Pseudoxanthobacter soli DSM 19599: one gene and its partner. The protein of the gene in region 1 interacts with the protein of each later gene in a pairwise test. Links are inferred from orthologs where the notes say so. Each region holds a gene or a part of one and is shown in the gene's direction. Other genes may lie near its edges.

Region 1 (4,110 bases):
GATCGGCGCCTGCTGCGCGAGGCTCAGTTGCACGTCGCCGGTGCCGGGGGGCATGTCGATGACGATGGCGTCGAGTTCGCCCCACGCTGTGTCCATCAGCATCTGCCGGAGGGCCGACACCACCATCGGTCCGCGCCAGATCATCGGCGTGCCCTCGTCGATCAGGAGGCCGATGGACATCGCCTTCAGGCCATGGGCCTCCATCGGCACCAGCGTGCGGCCGTCGACGGTCTGCGGGCGCCCGGAGAGGCCGAGCAGCTTCGGAATCGACGGACCGTAGACGTCGGCATCGAGCACGCCGATCTTCAGGCCGAGATCCTTCAGCGCAAGCGCGAGGTTGACCGCCGTCGTGGACTTGCCGACGCCACCCTTGCCGGAGGCGACCGCGATCAGCGAGGCGACACCGGGAACGCCCATGCGCGTCGCCGCCTGCGGCCCGCCCGGGGCTTGCGGCGGCGCGCGGTGCGCGGGGTCAGCGGTCCCGGCAGGATGCGGGTGACGTCCGTGGCCGTGGTTCGCGTGGGCGGGATGGCCCGCCCCGCCGGGCCGCTCCGCGGTCAGCGCCACCATGGCGCGCTCCACGCCCCGCAGCGCCAGCACGGTGCGCTCGGCGGCAAGCCGCAGCGGCTCCAGTTCACGCGCCCGCGTCTCCGGCACCGTGATCGAGAACGCCACCCGCCCATCTGAGACGAACACATCCGACACGAGGCCGAGCGAAACCACGTCGCCGGTGCCGTCAGGCCCGGTCACGGCCTTGAGCGCTTCCAGCACCGCCGCCTTGTTCAACTCGCTCACGTCGCTGTCCTCCAGGCCGAAGCCGACATCGCCCGATTCCCCCGCCAGGCGGGCCGCACGCTCAAACGCGGCGTCCCCTTTTCCCGCGGGCGCCGAACGTTCTAATGGTGGGTATGGTCATAGCCGATTTCAAAGCAGCGCCCCAACCTCCGTTCATGTCGCGCAATGACGTTGCCGGCCTGGTTCTTGCCGGCGGCGCTTCGCGTCGCATGGGAAGCGACAAGGCGACGACGGAACTTGCCGGACGAACGCTGCTCCAGCGGGCCGTATCGCGCCTCGCGCCGCAAGTCGGACCGCTTGCGGTCAACCGGGGGGTGGATGACGGCGTGCCGGCGCTGCCGGACGACCTCCCCGTTCTCCGCGACCCTGTTCCCGGACGGCAGGGTCCGCTCGCCGGCCTGCTCGCCGGCCTGCTCTGGGCTCGTGATCTGGGCGCGCCCCTGCTGGTCACCGTCGCCGTCGACACGCCGTTCTTCCCGGCGGACCTCGCCGGGCGGCTCGCAGCAGCAGCGGACGGCCGGATCGCCGTGGCAGCCTCAGGCGGGCGGCCTCACCCGGTCTTCGCGGCAACGCCGACATCGCTGTCGGGCGACCTCATCGAATGGCTGGCCGGCCAGGACGATCGCAGCGTCGCCCGGTGGCAGGCGCGGCATGCTGCCATCGCCGTGTCGTTCGCGGTTCCGGCCCGTGATATCGATCCGTTCTTCAACCTCAACACGCCGGACGATCTCGCTGCTGCGGAAGCTGCGGTCCGGGCCGGCGCGTAACCGGCCGGCAGTTGCATTTGCGGGCGCTTTGTGCGCTTCCATGCGTCACGCGCGTTTCCGCCTTTCAGGTCATCGTCATGAGTCGCTTCTGGAGCCCGATCGTTCACACGCTCACGCCCTATGTTCCGGGCGAGCAGCCCCGGATGGCGGGCCTCGTGAAGCTCAACACCAACGAGAACCCGTATCCGCCGTCGCCGAAGGTGCTCGCGGCCATCGCCGCGGAGACCGGCGACGGGCTTCGGCTCTATCCCGATCCGGTCAGCCTGAAGCTGCGCACGGCGATCGGTGCGCTCCATGACGTCGATCCGTCCGAAGTCTTCGTCGGCAACGGCTCCGACGAGGTGCTGGCCCATGCGTTCATGGGCCTGTTCTCCCATGATCGGCCGCTGCTGTTTCCGGACATCACCTACAGCTTCTATCCGGTCTATTGCGGGCTCTACGGCGTGCGCCACGTCACCGTGCCGCTCGACGATGCGATGCAGGTGGGGGTCGACGACTATCGCCAGCCGGCGGGGGCCATCATCCTGCCGAACCCCAACGCGCCCACCGGTTCGGCCCTGCCCCTCGCCGAGATCGAACGGCTGGTTTCCGAACATCCGGATGCCGTGGTGGCGATCGACGAGGCCTATGTCGATTTCGGTGGCGAAAGCGCGATCCCGCTGGTGAAACGCTATCCGAATCTGCTGGTGATCCACACCCTCTCGAAGTCGCGCTCGCTCGCCGGCCTGCGCGTCGGCTTCGCCATCGGCCAGCGGCCGCTGATCGAGGCTCTGGAGCGCGTCAAGGACAGCTTCAATTCCTATCCGCTCGACCGTCTCGCCGCCGCTGGCGCCACGGCCGCCATCGAGGATGCTGCCTGGTTCGACGAGACCCGCGGCAAGGTGATGGCGAGCCGTGCAAGGCTCACCTCCGAACTCGAGGCGATGGGCTTCGTCGTGCTGCCTTCGGCCGCCAACTTCGTGTTCGCGCGCCACCCCGAACATGCAGGCGCCGAACTGGCCGGCAAGCTGCGCGAAAGGGCCATCATCGTCCGTCACTTCAACAAGCCGCGGATCGAGGATTATCTGCGCATCACCATCGGAACCGATGACGAGTGCCGCCGTCTGACCGAGGCGCTGCGCGAAATCGTGTGAGAACGGCCCCGTTCTCCGGCGGCGACGCTTTCTCACAACTTTTTGGCGCCGCTTCCTTAAAGCTTGTTGGCGACGCTCTTTACAACTTGTTGGCGACGCCTGGCACGAGGGGCACAAAGCGGACCGGGCCGACGGCCGTCAGGTCGGCGCCCCGCTGGGTGCGCACCACTTTCATGAGCTGCTGCGGGCCGACGGCGGGACCGAGCGGCATCACCATGATGCCGCCGACCTTGAGCTGCTCGACCAGCGCCCGGGGCGCCGCCTGGGCGGACGCCGTGACGAGGATACGGTCGAACGGCGCCTTTTCCGGCCAGCCGTTGATGCCGTCGTCTACCCGCGTGACGATATTGGAGAAGCGCAGCACCGCGAACCGTTCCTCGGCAAGCGCGGTCAGCGAGCGGTAGCGCTCGATGGTGTAGACCTCGCGGCAGAGCCGGCTCAGCACGCTCGTCTGGTAGCCGGAGCCGGTTCCGATCTCCAGCACGCGGTCGCCCGGGCCGACTTCCAGCGCCTCGGTCATCATCGCCACCATGGACGGCGCGGAGATGGTCTGCCCGCACTCGATCGGAAGCGGGCGGTCTTCCCAGGCGTGGGCTTTGTTCTCGATCGACAGGAACATCCGCCGCGGGATGTTCTCGATGGCGGCGTAGATCCGCCTGTCCCGCACGCCCCGCCGCCGCAGGGTCAGCACCAGGTTGGCAAGGGCGATGCGGTCGGTTTCGGCCTGTGTCGGCTCGTTGCCCATAGTCGCGGTGAGGCCCTCAATCGGCTCGTACGGACAGGTGATCGCGCAGCGCGGTCAGATTCGCATGGGAAGTATAATCCAGCCTGAGCGGCGTGACCGATATCCGTCCCTCGGCCATGCACCGCAAATCGGTGCCGGGCTCGGATTCGAACGGGGTATGGCCGTAGACGATCCAGTAATAGGGATTGCCGCGCCCATCGGAGCGCTCGTCGACCGAGACGAACTCCTCGGGCCTGCGGCCCTGCACCGTCACCTCGACGCCCTCGATCTCCGACGGCTTGCGGTTGGGAAAGTTGACGTTGAGCAGCGTCCCCTGGGGCAGGTCGTAGCTGACGAGATCGCGGATCAGCTTCGGTCCGAACGCCTCTGCCGCCTCGAACGAGGGCTCGTTGCGGTTCTGGGGGCCGAAGGCCTGTGAAAGCGCGATCGACCGGATGCCGAGCAGCGTGCCTTCCATCGCGCCGGCAACGGTGCCGGAATAGGTGATGTCGTCGGCGACGTTCTGGCCGCGGTTCACCCCGGAAAGGACGAGGTCGGGCCGACGCGGCATCAGATTGCAGGCGGCCATGATGACGCAGTCGGTCGGCGTGCCGCGCACGGCAAAACGCTGCCCGCCGAGATCGCGCACTCGAAGCGGATCGCTCAGCGTGACGGAATGGGATTTGCCGGA
Region 2 (9,834 bases), 260 kb from region 1 along the record:
CAACCTGCTCAACATCTACGATCAGGTCGAGGACGCGCTCTCCGGCGGCCAGTCGCTGAAGGAGATCGCCGACAAGTTCCACCTCGCCTTCGTCGAAGTCGGCTCGGTCAGCCTGAACGGGCTCAGCCCGCAGGGCGACGCGGTCAATGTGCCGGGCGGACAGCCGGTGCTCGCCGCCGCGTTCCAGGCGGACAGCGGCAGCGATTCGGATGCGGTGAAGCTCGCGAGCGGCGGCTATGCCTGGGTCGACCTGACCCAGACCACGCCGGCCCGCGACCGCACGCTGGACGAGGTGAAGGCCGACGTCGCCTCCGCGTGGAAGGCGGAGAAGACCCAGGCGGCGCTGACGGCCAAGGCCGCCGAGATCGCCGAGGCGGTGCGCAAGGGCCAGAGCCTCGATGACGCCGCCAAGGCGCTCGACGTCGACGTGATGACGACGGCGCCGTTCAAGCGCTCGGGTCCGGTGCCGGGCCTGTCGGCGGGCGCCATCGCGGCGGCCTTCCGCAGCGCCAAGGGCTCCGTCGCCACCGCCGCCTCCGCGACCGGCGGCCAGTCGGTCATCGTGGTGTCGGACGTGTACGACCCCGACTTCGATCCCACGCTGCCGGATTCCGTCACGCTCGCCGATCAGGCCGGCCAGTCGGTCGGCAACGCGCTGCTGTCGGAATATGTCTCCTCGCTGGAGGCCTCCGAGGGCATCAAGATCAACCAAGCCGCCGTCACGCAGGTCGTGGCGCCGGGCCAGGGGTCGTAACAACGATCGTAACGGGATCGTGACGGCGCCACGACCGCACGACGGCCGACCGCCTCGGGCCCGCGCCGGGCCGGCCGGACGGCCGAGCCGGGCGGCGCGCGACGAGACAGGACGAGGATACCGATGGCCGAGCTGAAGCCCTATATCGCCAAGGTCGCCGCGGGCCTGCCCCTCGACCACGACGAGGCGCGGGCCGCCTTCGACGTGATCATGGCCGGCGAGGCGACCCCGGCACAGATCGGCGGGTTCCTGATGGGCCTGCGGGTGCGGGGCGAGACCGTCGACGAGATCGCGGGCGCCATCGGCACCATGCGCGCGCGGATGCTGCCCGTGGAGGCGCCGGCCGAGGCGATCGACGTGGTCGGCACCGGCGGCGACAATGTCGGCACCTACAACATCTCGACCTGCACCGCCTTCGTCGTCGCGGGCTGCGGCGTACCCGTCGCCAAGCACGGCAACCGGGCACTGTCGTCGAAATCCGGCGCGGCGGACGTGCTGGCCGCGCTCGGTGTCGCCATCGACATCGGACCGGAGCGGATCGCAGCCGCCATCCGCGAGGCCGGGCTCGGGTTCATGTTCGCGCCGGCCCACCACGCCGCGATGAAGCATGTCGGCCCGGCGCGCGTGGAACTCGGCACCCGCACGGTGTTCAATCTGGTCGGCCCGCTTTCCAATCCGGCGAGCGTGCGGCGCCAGCTTGTCGGCGTCTACGACCGCCGCTGGATCGAGCCGGTCGCGACGGTGCTGGCGGCCACGGGCTCGGTTTCCGCGTGGGTGGTGCATGGCTCGGACGGGCTCGACGAGATGACCGTCACCGGGCCGACCCACGTCGCGGCGCTGTCCGGCGGAACGGTTTCGGTGTTCGACGTGACGCCGGAGGAGGTGGGCCTGCGCCGCTGGCCGCTCGACGAGCTGAAGGGCGGCGACGGCGCCCACAACGCCGAGGCGCTCCGTTCCGTGCTCGATGGCGCCCCCGGCGCCTATCGCGACATCGTGCTGCTGAATTCCGCCGGGGCGCTCGTCGTCGCCGGCCTTGCCGGGACCCTCGCCGACGGCGTTGCCCGCGCGGCGCAGTCGATTGATTCCGGCGAGGCGAAAGCGCGCCTCGCCGCCCTGGTGCGCGTGACCAACGCCGCACCGCAGAGCGCGTAGGAGCGCGATGATGACGACATCAACAGCCACCGGCGCGGCCCGCGAGAAGGTCGACATCCTCGCCCGCATCGAACTCTACAAGCGCGCCGAGATCGCCGCCGCGAAGGCCGCCGTGCCGGAGGAGGACATCCGCCGGCTTGCCGCCTCCACCCTGCCACCGCGCGGCTTCATGGCGGCGCTGCAGAAAGCGATCGCCGCCGGCCGCACGGCGCTCATCGCCGAGATCAAGAAGGCGAGCCCGTCGCGCGGGCTGATCCGCGCGGATTTCGACCCGCCTGCGCTCGCGCGCGCCTATGCGGCCGGCGGCGCGGCCTGCCTTTCGGTGCTGACCGACGCACCGTCGTTCCAGGGCAGCGACGAGTTCCTGATCGCCGCCCGGGCCGCGGTTTCGCTGCCGGTGCTGCGCAAGGACTTCCTGTACGAGCCCTATCAGGTCTACCAGTCGCGCGTGCTCGGGGCCGATTGCGTGCTCGTCATCATGGCCGCCCTCGACGATGCCGAGGCGGGCGCGATCACCGAGACGGCGCTCTCGCTCGGCATGGACGTGCTGGTGGAGGTGCATGACGAGGCGGAACTGGAGCGCGCGCTCGCCCTGCCCTCGTCGATGATCGGCATCAACAACCGCAACCTGCGGACGTTCGAGACCTCGCTCGCCAATTCGGAGCGGCTGGCGCCGCTGGTGCCGCCGGACCGGCTGCTGGTGGGCGAATCCGGAATCTTCACGCCGGAAGATGTGGCACGACTGTCGAAGATCGGCATCAAGACGCTGCTCGTCGGCGAGAGCCTGATGCGCGAGGACGATGTGAGCGGCGCGACGCGGCGGCTGCTGACGCCGCGGGCCTGACGGCCGCGCGGACGGCACGCACGCGGGCAGGAGATGGGGCGATGGCCTGCACGACAGACGACGACGCCGCGGCGCGGGACGGGGCCGACGGCGAGGCGCCCCGGCTGAGCCACCTCGACGCGAGCGGCGCGGCGCGGATGGTGGACGTTTCCGCGAAGCCGGCGACCGAGCGCGTGGCGGTGGCGGCCGGTGTGGTGAGGATGGCGCCGGAGACGCTGGCGCTCGTCGTGGCCGGCAACCTCAAGAAGGGCGACGTGCTGGGTGCCGCCCGAATCGCCGGCATCATGGCCGCCAAGCGCACCAGCGACCTCATTCCGCTGTGCCACCCGCTGATGCTGCAATCCGTGGACGTTGCGATCGAGCCGGATGCCGCCCTGCCCGGCCTGAGGGTCACCGCGACCGCGAAACTGATCGGCACGACCGGCGTCGAGATGGAGGCGCTGACGGCGGTGTCGGTCGCCTGCCTCACCATCTATGACATGGCGAAGGCCGTGGACCGGGGCATGATCGTGACGGACATCCGCCTCGTGTCAAAATCCGGTGGCCGATCCGGCGACTGGCGGGCGGACGGCGCCTGAGCCGGTGGGCCGGCACTTCGGAAGCGCGACGTTCGGACAGAGCTCTTTCGGATTTCCAGACTGAACGCGGCGCGCCGCCGGATCGCTTCGATCCGGCCAAGCGGCACCCGCGTCGAACCGGCGAGGACACCATGGCATCGGATTCCGCTGCAAAGTCGCCGGCACGCAAGCCGCTGATGCCGGTCGACGAGGCAGCAGCGCGGATTCTGGCCGGCGCCGAACCCGCCGGAGAGGACTGGATCGCCATCGACGAGGCGGCCGGACGCGTGCTCGCCGCCGATCTCGTCGCAAGGCGCACCCAGCCGCCGTTCGACGCCTCCGCGATGGACGGCTATGCGGTGCGCGCGGCCGATGTGGTTCCGGGCGCGCACTTGCGCAGGACCGGCGAAGCCGCAGCAGGCCGGCGCTTTGCCGGCGAGGTTGGTCCCGGCGAGGCGGTGCGCATCTTCACCGGCGCGCCGGTGCCCGCCGGCGCCGATGCCGTGCTGATCCAGGAAAACACCCGCACCCTCGGCGAAGACGCCATCGAGGCGACCGAGGGCGTGAAACCAGGCGCCAACATCCGCCGCGCCGGGCTCGATTTCCGCGCCGGCGAGACCGTGCTCGCCACGGGCACGCGGCTCGATTTCCGCACGCTGTCGCTGGCCGCCGCCGCCAACCACGCGACCGTGCCCGTGCGCCGCCGTCCGAAAGTCGCTGTTCTCTCGACCGGAGACGAACTGGTGCCGCCGGGCGCGGAACCCGGACCCGACCAGATCGTCGCCTCGAACCATCTCGGCATTGCCGCCCTCGTCGCGGCGAACGGCGGCACCGCGTTGCCGCTCGGCATCGCCGGCGACACGGTGGCCGACATCGCCGGCCGGATCGCACAGGCGGTGGAAGGCGAAGCAGACGTCATCGTCACCCTCGGCGGCGCCTCCGTCGGGGACCACGATCTCGTCGCGGCGGCGCTCGCCCGCGAGGGTGTGGCGCTCGATTTCTGGAAGATCGCGATGCGGCCCGGCAAGCCGGTGATGTTCGGCCGGCTCGGCGGGACGCGCGTGCTGGGCCTGCCGGGAAACCCGGTCTCGAGCATGGTCTGCGGGCTGGTGCTGCTCGCGCCGCTGGTGCGCGCCCTCGCCGGCATCGCGCCCGTTGCGCCGCTGGTGGAGACCGGCATTCTCGGCGCGCCGGTGCGGCAGAACGATGTGCGGCGGGACTATATGCGCGCGCGGATGGCGACCGGCGCGAGCGGCACGCCGGTGATCACGCCGATTCCGGTGCAGGATTCCTCGATGATCTCCGCCATCGCCGCGGCCGGCGCGCTCCTCATCCGCGAACCGCACGAGGCGGCGGCGGATGCCGGCGCGCCGTGCCGGTTCATCCGGCTCTGACGCGTCTCTGTCCGTCCAATTCGTCTTCCGCCCGTCCTGAAATCTCAGGCGATCCGGGACGCGGCCTGACGCGGATCGGCGGCGTCGACGATGCGCAGGGTGACGCGGGCGGGATCGAAGATGTCCGGCCCGAGTGCACCCGCGAAGTGGAAGCTCTCGCCCTTGGCGGCGAGAAGCGCGCGGCCGAGATCGCGATCGGCGGCGCGGAAGGCGATGGCATCCATCCGCCCGCCGTCGCCGGCGACGATGGAGGTCTTGACGTGGCCCTGGCCGACCACCCGCACATCGGCGATGCGATGGGCGGGAAAGACGAACACCGGCTCGGGATGGCCGGCGCCGTAGGGACCGGCGCGCTCGATGGTATCGACCAGAGCGCGGTTCGCGCCGCTCGCCGTCATCGCGCCATCGAGCTTGAGGCCGTCGGAGGCGCGGGCGGCGGCGACGGACGCGGCCAGCCGTTCGTCGAGGAAGGCTTCGAGATCGGCGATCCGGTCCTTGGCGACCGTCAGGCCCGCGGCCATGGCGTGGCCGCCGCCCTTGAGGATCAGGCCCTCGTCGGCCGCCGCGCGGATCGCAGCGCCGAGATCGACGCCGGTGACGGAGCGGCCGGAGCCGGTGCCGCGGCCTTCCGGATCGAGCGCGATGGCGATGGCCGGCCGGCCCGTGCGCTCCTTCAGGCGGGCGGCGACGAGCCCGACCACGCCGGGATGCCAGCCCTCGTCGAACACGAGCGCGACGGCGCGCTCGGGCGCGAGCGCGATCATGGCATCGGCCTGGGCGAGCGCGGCGGCCTCGATATCCTGGCGCGCGCGGTTGAGGGCATCGAGTTCCGCCGCGATGGTCGCCGCCAGGGCCGCATCGTCGGACGACAGCAGCCGCGAGCCGAGGGCGGAATCGCCGATGCGGCCGCCGGCATTGATGCGCGGCCCGATCAGGAAGCCGAGATGATAGGGCGTCGGCGCGCCGGTCAGCCGCGCGGCGTCGGCGAGCGCGGCGAGGCCGGGATTGCCGCGCCGGCGCATCACCTCCAGCCCGCGGGCGACGAAGGCGCGGTTGAGGCCCTTCAGCGGCACGACATCGCAGACCGTGCCGAGCGCGACGAGATCGACGAGGGACATCAGGTCCGGCTCGCGGCCGGGAAAGGCGCGGCGGGCCCGCAGCACGCGGTTGAGCGCGACCGACAGGAGGAAGGTGACGCCGCAGGCGGCGAGGTGGCCGAGGCCGGACAGATCGTCCTGCCGGTTCGGGTTGACGATGGCGACCGCCGGCGGCAGGCGCTCGCCCGCCGGGTGATGATCGACGACGACGACATCGAGACCGCGACGGGCGGCGATCTCGAGCGCCTCGTGGCTGGAGGTGCCGCAATCGAGCGTCACCATCAGCCGCACGCCGGCCTCTGCGAAGCGCTCGACGGCGGCGTTGGAGACGCCGTAGCCCTCGGTGGAGCGATCGGGAATGTGAAGCAGCGGATCGAGGCCGAGCGCCCTCAGGTGGCGCACGAGGATCGCCGCGGAAGTGGCTCCGTCGACATCGTAATCGGCGAGGACGCCGACGGTCTCGCGCCGGGCCACCGCATCGGCGAGCCGCTCGGCGGCCGCGACCATGCCGGTGACGACGGCGGGGTCGGGCATCAGGTCGCGCAGCGTGGGGGCGAGGAAGGAATCGACGGCATCGAGCGGCACGGACCGGCCGGCGAGCACCCGGCCCATCACGTCCGGCAGGCCGTGGCGCTGGGAGATCGCCGTCGCCTCCGCCGTGCCCCGGTCGTCGAGACGCGCCAACCAACGCCTGCCCGTCAACGAGCGGGAGACGCCGAGCATCGGCCGCACGGCGGCTTCACCCGCAGCCTCTGAAAATCGCGCAAGCATCATGATCGAGAAGTGGCAGAAATGGCTGAGTCGGGCAATCGTCGTGGACCGCGGGCCAGCGCGTTCTGCCGATCGCGGGCGATCCGGGGAATTGTTCGCGGCCGTGAACGGGCGAGGCCGCCGGTTCCCTGCGCTGTTTCCATCCGGCCGGAAAGCGGCCTAAGCTCGTCTGGACCGCCTCCAACCGACGCCCGAGATCGCGATGCTGATTGCCCAGCTTTCCGACCCGCACCTGCGACCGCGCGGCGTGCTCTACCAGGATCGGGTCGATTCCAATGCGATGTTCGAGGCCGCGATCCGGCACCTCAACGGCCTCGTTCCGGCGCCGGACGTCGTGATCCTCAGCGGCGATCTGGTGGACGAGGGAACGGAGGCGGAATATGCCGCCGCGCGGGAGATGCTGGCCGGCATCCGCCAGCCACTCCTGATGATCCCCGGCAATCACGACGAACGCGAGGCCTTCCGGCGGAGCTTTCCGGAGATGGCGTTCGGCTCGGGAACGGGTCCGCTGCACTTCGCCGATGGCAGCCACGGGCCGGTCCGCATCGTCGGGTTCGACGTCACGGTTCCCGGCGACCATCACGGCGACATCGACGACGCGGCCGCGGCCTGGCTCGACGAGGCCCTGGCCGCAGAGCCGGACCGGCCGACGCTGATCATGATGCACCAGCCGCCGTTCGAGAGCGGCATCCCCTATATCGATCTCTATCGCTGCTTCAACGGCGACCGGCTCGCCGCCATCGTCGCGCGCTATCCGGCGGTCGAGCGCATCGTGTGCGGCCACATCCACCGCGTGATGCAGACGCGCTTCGGCGGCACGGTGCTGTGCACGGCACCGAGCACGACGACGGCGATCGCGCTCCGCCTGTCGGAGGACGCGGAGCCGGCCTCCTATATCGAGCCCCCGGCGATGCTCCTGCACCGCTGGACGCCGGACACCGGCCTCGTCACCCATCTGGTGCCGATCGGGACGTTCCCGGGGCCGCTGCCGTTCGCATAGCGGCCGCCCCGGCCTGCCCGCGATGCGGGATGCGTTGACGCCTGTCCCGCACCCATGCGATAGAAATCGCATGATCACGACGACCGCGACCCTGCTTCGACTTTCCGGCCCGACCTTCTGAGGAAGGCGGGTTTTCGTCGTTGCTTTCGGGTTCCTAGATCGCCGGTCGTGTCATGCCCTCCATTGATCATCCGCACGCATCCCATCGCCTGATCTCGGGCGGACGCGCGTTCCGCCGTGCGGGCCTGCGTACGCTTCGACTTATCGGCAGCCGTCGGGATTGACGGCATCCCGGCGGCTGTCCGCTGCGCCGAACGCCTCCTCCGTGCCATCCCTGCGGTTCGCTGCTGCGCCCGGCGCGCCATCAAACCGCAAGAGACTGTCCCCATGTTCCAGACGGAGCCGGCCCCGCGCGCCGGCATTCCCGTCCCGATGATCGCCAAGGCCATGCTGAAGCACCCCGAAACGAAGTACCGCCCGTTCCTCTCCCCCGTCGACCTGCCCGACCGGCAATGGCCCTCCCGCCGCCTGACCAAGGCGCCGCGATGGGTTTCGACCGACCTGCGCGACGGCAACCAGGCGCTCGCCAATCCGATGAATGTCGAGCAGAAGATGCGGTTCTACCGCATGCTGCTCGATGTCGGCTTCAAGGAGATCGAGATCGGATTTCCCTCGGCGTCGCAGACCGAGTTCGACTTCGTCCGCAGCCTGATCGAGGGCAACCTCATCCCCGACGACGTGTTCGTGCAGGTGCTGACCCAGTCGCGCGCCGACCTGATCGCGCGGACGTTCGAATCGCTGGAAGGCGCGAAGAAGGCCATCGTCCACCTCTACAACGCCACGGCGCCGCTGTTCCGGCGCGTGGTGTTCAGGATGGAAAAGGCGGAGGTGATCGAACTCGCCGTCACCGGTGCCCGCACCATGCTGGAGGAGGCCCGGCGGCGGCCGGAGACGACCTGGCAGTTCGAATATTCGCCGGAGACGTTCTCGTTCACCGAGCCGGAGTTCGCGCTGGAGATCTGCGAGCGTGTGCTCGACGTATGGCAGCCGACGGCGGACGCGCCGGTCATCCTGAACCTGCCGGCGACGGTCGAGGTCGCCATGCCGAACGTCCATGCCGACCAGATCGAATGGTTCTGCCGCAACATCTCGCGGCGCGACGCGGTCGCGATCAGCCTGCACCCGCATAATGACCGCGGCACCGCGGTCGCGGCCACGGAGCTCGGCTTGCTGGCGGGCGCCGACCGCGTGGAAGGCTGCCTGTTCGGCAACGGCGAGCGCACCGGCAATGTCGACATCGTGACGCTGGCCCTGAACCTCTACACGCAGGGCGTCGATCCCGGTCTGAACTTCGACGATCTCGGCGCGGTGGTGCGCACGGTCGAGCACTGCAACGCCCTGCCGGTGCATCCGCGCCATCCCTATGCCGGCGAACTCGTGTTCACGGCGTTCTCCGGCTCCCACCAGGACGCCATCAAGAAGGGCTTCGCGGCCCACGAGACGCGCAATGACGGCTTCTGGGAAATGCCCTATCTGCCGCTCGATCCGACCGATGTCGGCGGCAACTACGAGGCGGTGATCCGCGTCAACAGCCAGTCCGGCAAGGGCGGCGTCGCCTGGGTGCTGGAACAGGACAAGGGCCTGAAGCTGCCGCGCCGGCTGCAGGTGGATTTCAGCCGCCGGGTTCAGGTGCTCGCCGACGAGACCTCGAAGGAACTGACGGCCGAACACATCTGGACCGCGTTCGAGGAGGCCTATCACCTCGGTGGCCGGCAGACGTTCGAACTCGTCAGCTTCGACGACACGCGATCGCCGCGCGGCGGCACGGAACGGGTGTTCGTCGGCCGCATCCGCAAGGGCGCCGAGGAAGTCACCGCGTCCGGACGCGGCAACGGCCTGCTGTCGGGAACCGTCGCGGCGCTGAACGACCAGTTCGGCCTCGGCATCGAGATCATCGACTACCAGGAACACGCGCTGCGGCGCGGATCGGATTCGCAGGCCGCCGCCTATGTCGAATGCAAGCTGCCGGACGGCCGCGTGGTGTTCGGCGTCGGCATCGACGACGACGTCGCCGCCGCCTCGGTGAAGGCGGTCATCAGCGCCGCCAACGCCGCCTGAGGCAGGCGGCCCCGCGAGACCGGGGCAGGGTTGCGCCCTGCCCCGTCCGCAATGGCGGGGGACGACCGGATATCCGCTGTCGTGCCGTCGGCCTGCGCTTATGCGGCCAGCGCCTGGATCTGGGCCTGAGCCGCTTCCAGCGCCCGC

What was found.
Region 2: the proteins of mobA (region 1) and BUF17_RS02670 interact in binary tests that used the Escherichia coli proteins (3 or more experiments, as listed by UniProt). The link is inferred for Pseudoxanthobacter soli DSM 19599 from one-to-one orthologs.

Annotation. Positions count from the first base shown.
Region 1 is NZ_FRXO01000001.1:374,600-378,709, reverse strand. What follows is about bases 1-2,730. They hold mobA (molybdenum cofactor guanylyltransferase MobA), read left to right. Parts: upstream 1-899; coding sequence 900-1,562; downstream 1,563-2,730. Other genes in these bases: hisC (histidinol-phosphate transaminase), read left to right, coding at 1,640-2,695; BUF17_RS01625 (Mrp/NBP35 family ATP-binding protein), read right to left, coding at 1-795. Also shown: BUF17_RS01610 (protein-L-isoaspartate(D-aspartate) O-methyltransferase), read right to left, coding at 2,775-3,440; 5'/3'-nucleotidase SurE, read right to left, coding at 3,457-4,110. UniProt on the Escherichia coli protein: Transfers a GMP moiety from GTP to Mo-molybdopterin (Mo-MPT) cofactor (Moco or molybdenum cofactor) to form Mo-molybdopterin guanine dinucleotide (Mo-MGD) cofactor.
Region 2 is NZ_FRXO01000001.1:629,288-639,121, forward strand. Bases 2,603-5,580 are described here. They hold BUF17_RS02670 (molybdopterin molybdotransferase MoeA), read left to right. Parts: upstream 2,603-3,459; coding sequence 3,460-4,701; downstream 4,702-5,580. Other genes in these bases: trpC (indole-3-glycerol phosphate synthase TrpC), read left to right, coding at 2,603-2,750; moaC (cyclic pyranopterin monophosphate synthase MoaC), read left to right, coding at 2,792-3,328; recJ (single-stranded-DNA-specific exonuclease RecJ), read right to left, coding at 4,746-5,580. Also shown: BUF17_RS02650 (peptidylprolyl isomerase), read left to right, coding at 1-754; trpD (anthranilate phosphoribosyltransferase), read left to right, coding at 878-1,906; more of trpC, read left to right, coding at 1,917-2,602; more of recJ, read right to left, coding at 5,581-6,482; BUF17_RS02680 (phosphodiesterase), read left to right, coding at 6,772-7,569; leuA (2-isopropylmalate synthase), read left to right, coding at 7,957-9,687; BUF17_RS02690 (FMN-dependent NADH-azoreductase), read right to left, coding at 9,786-9,834. UniProt on the Escherichia coli protein: Catalyzes the insertion of molybdate into adenylated molybdopterin with the concomitant release of AMP.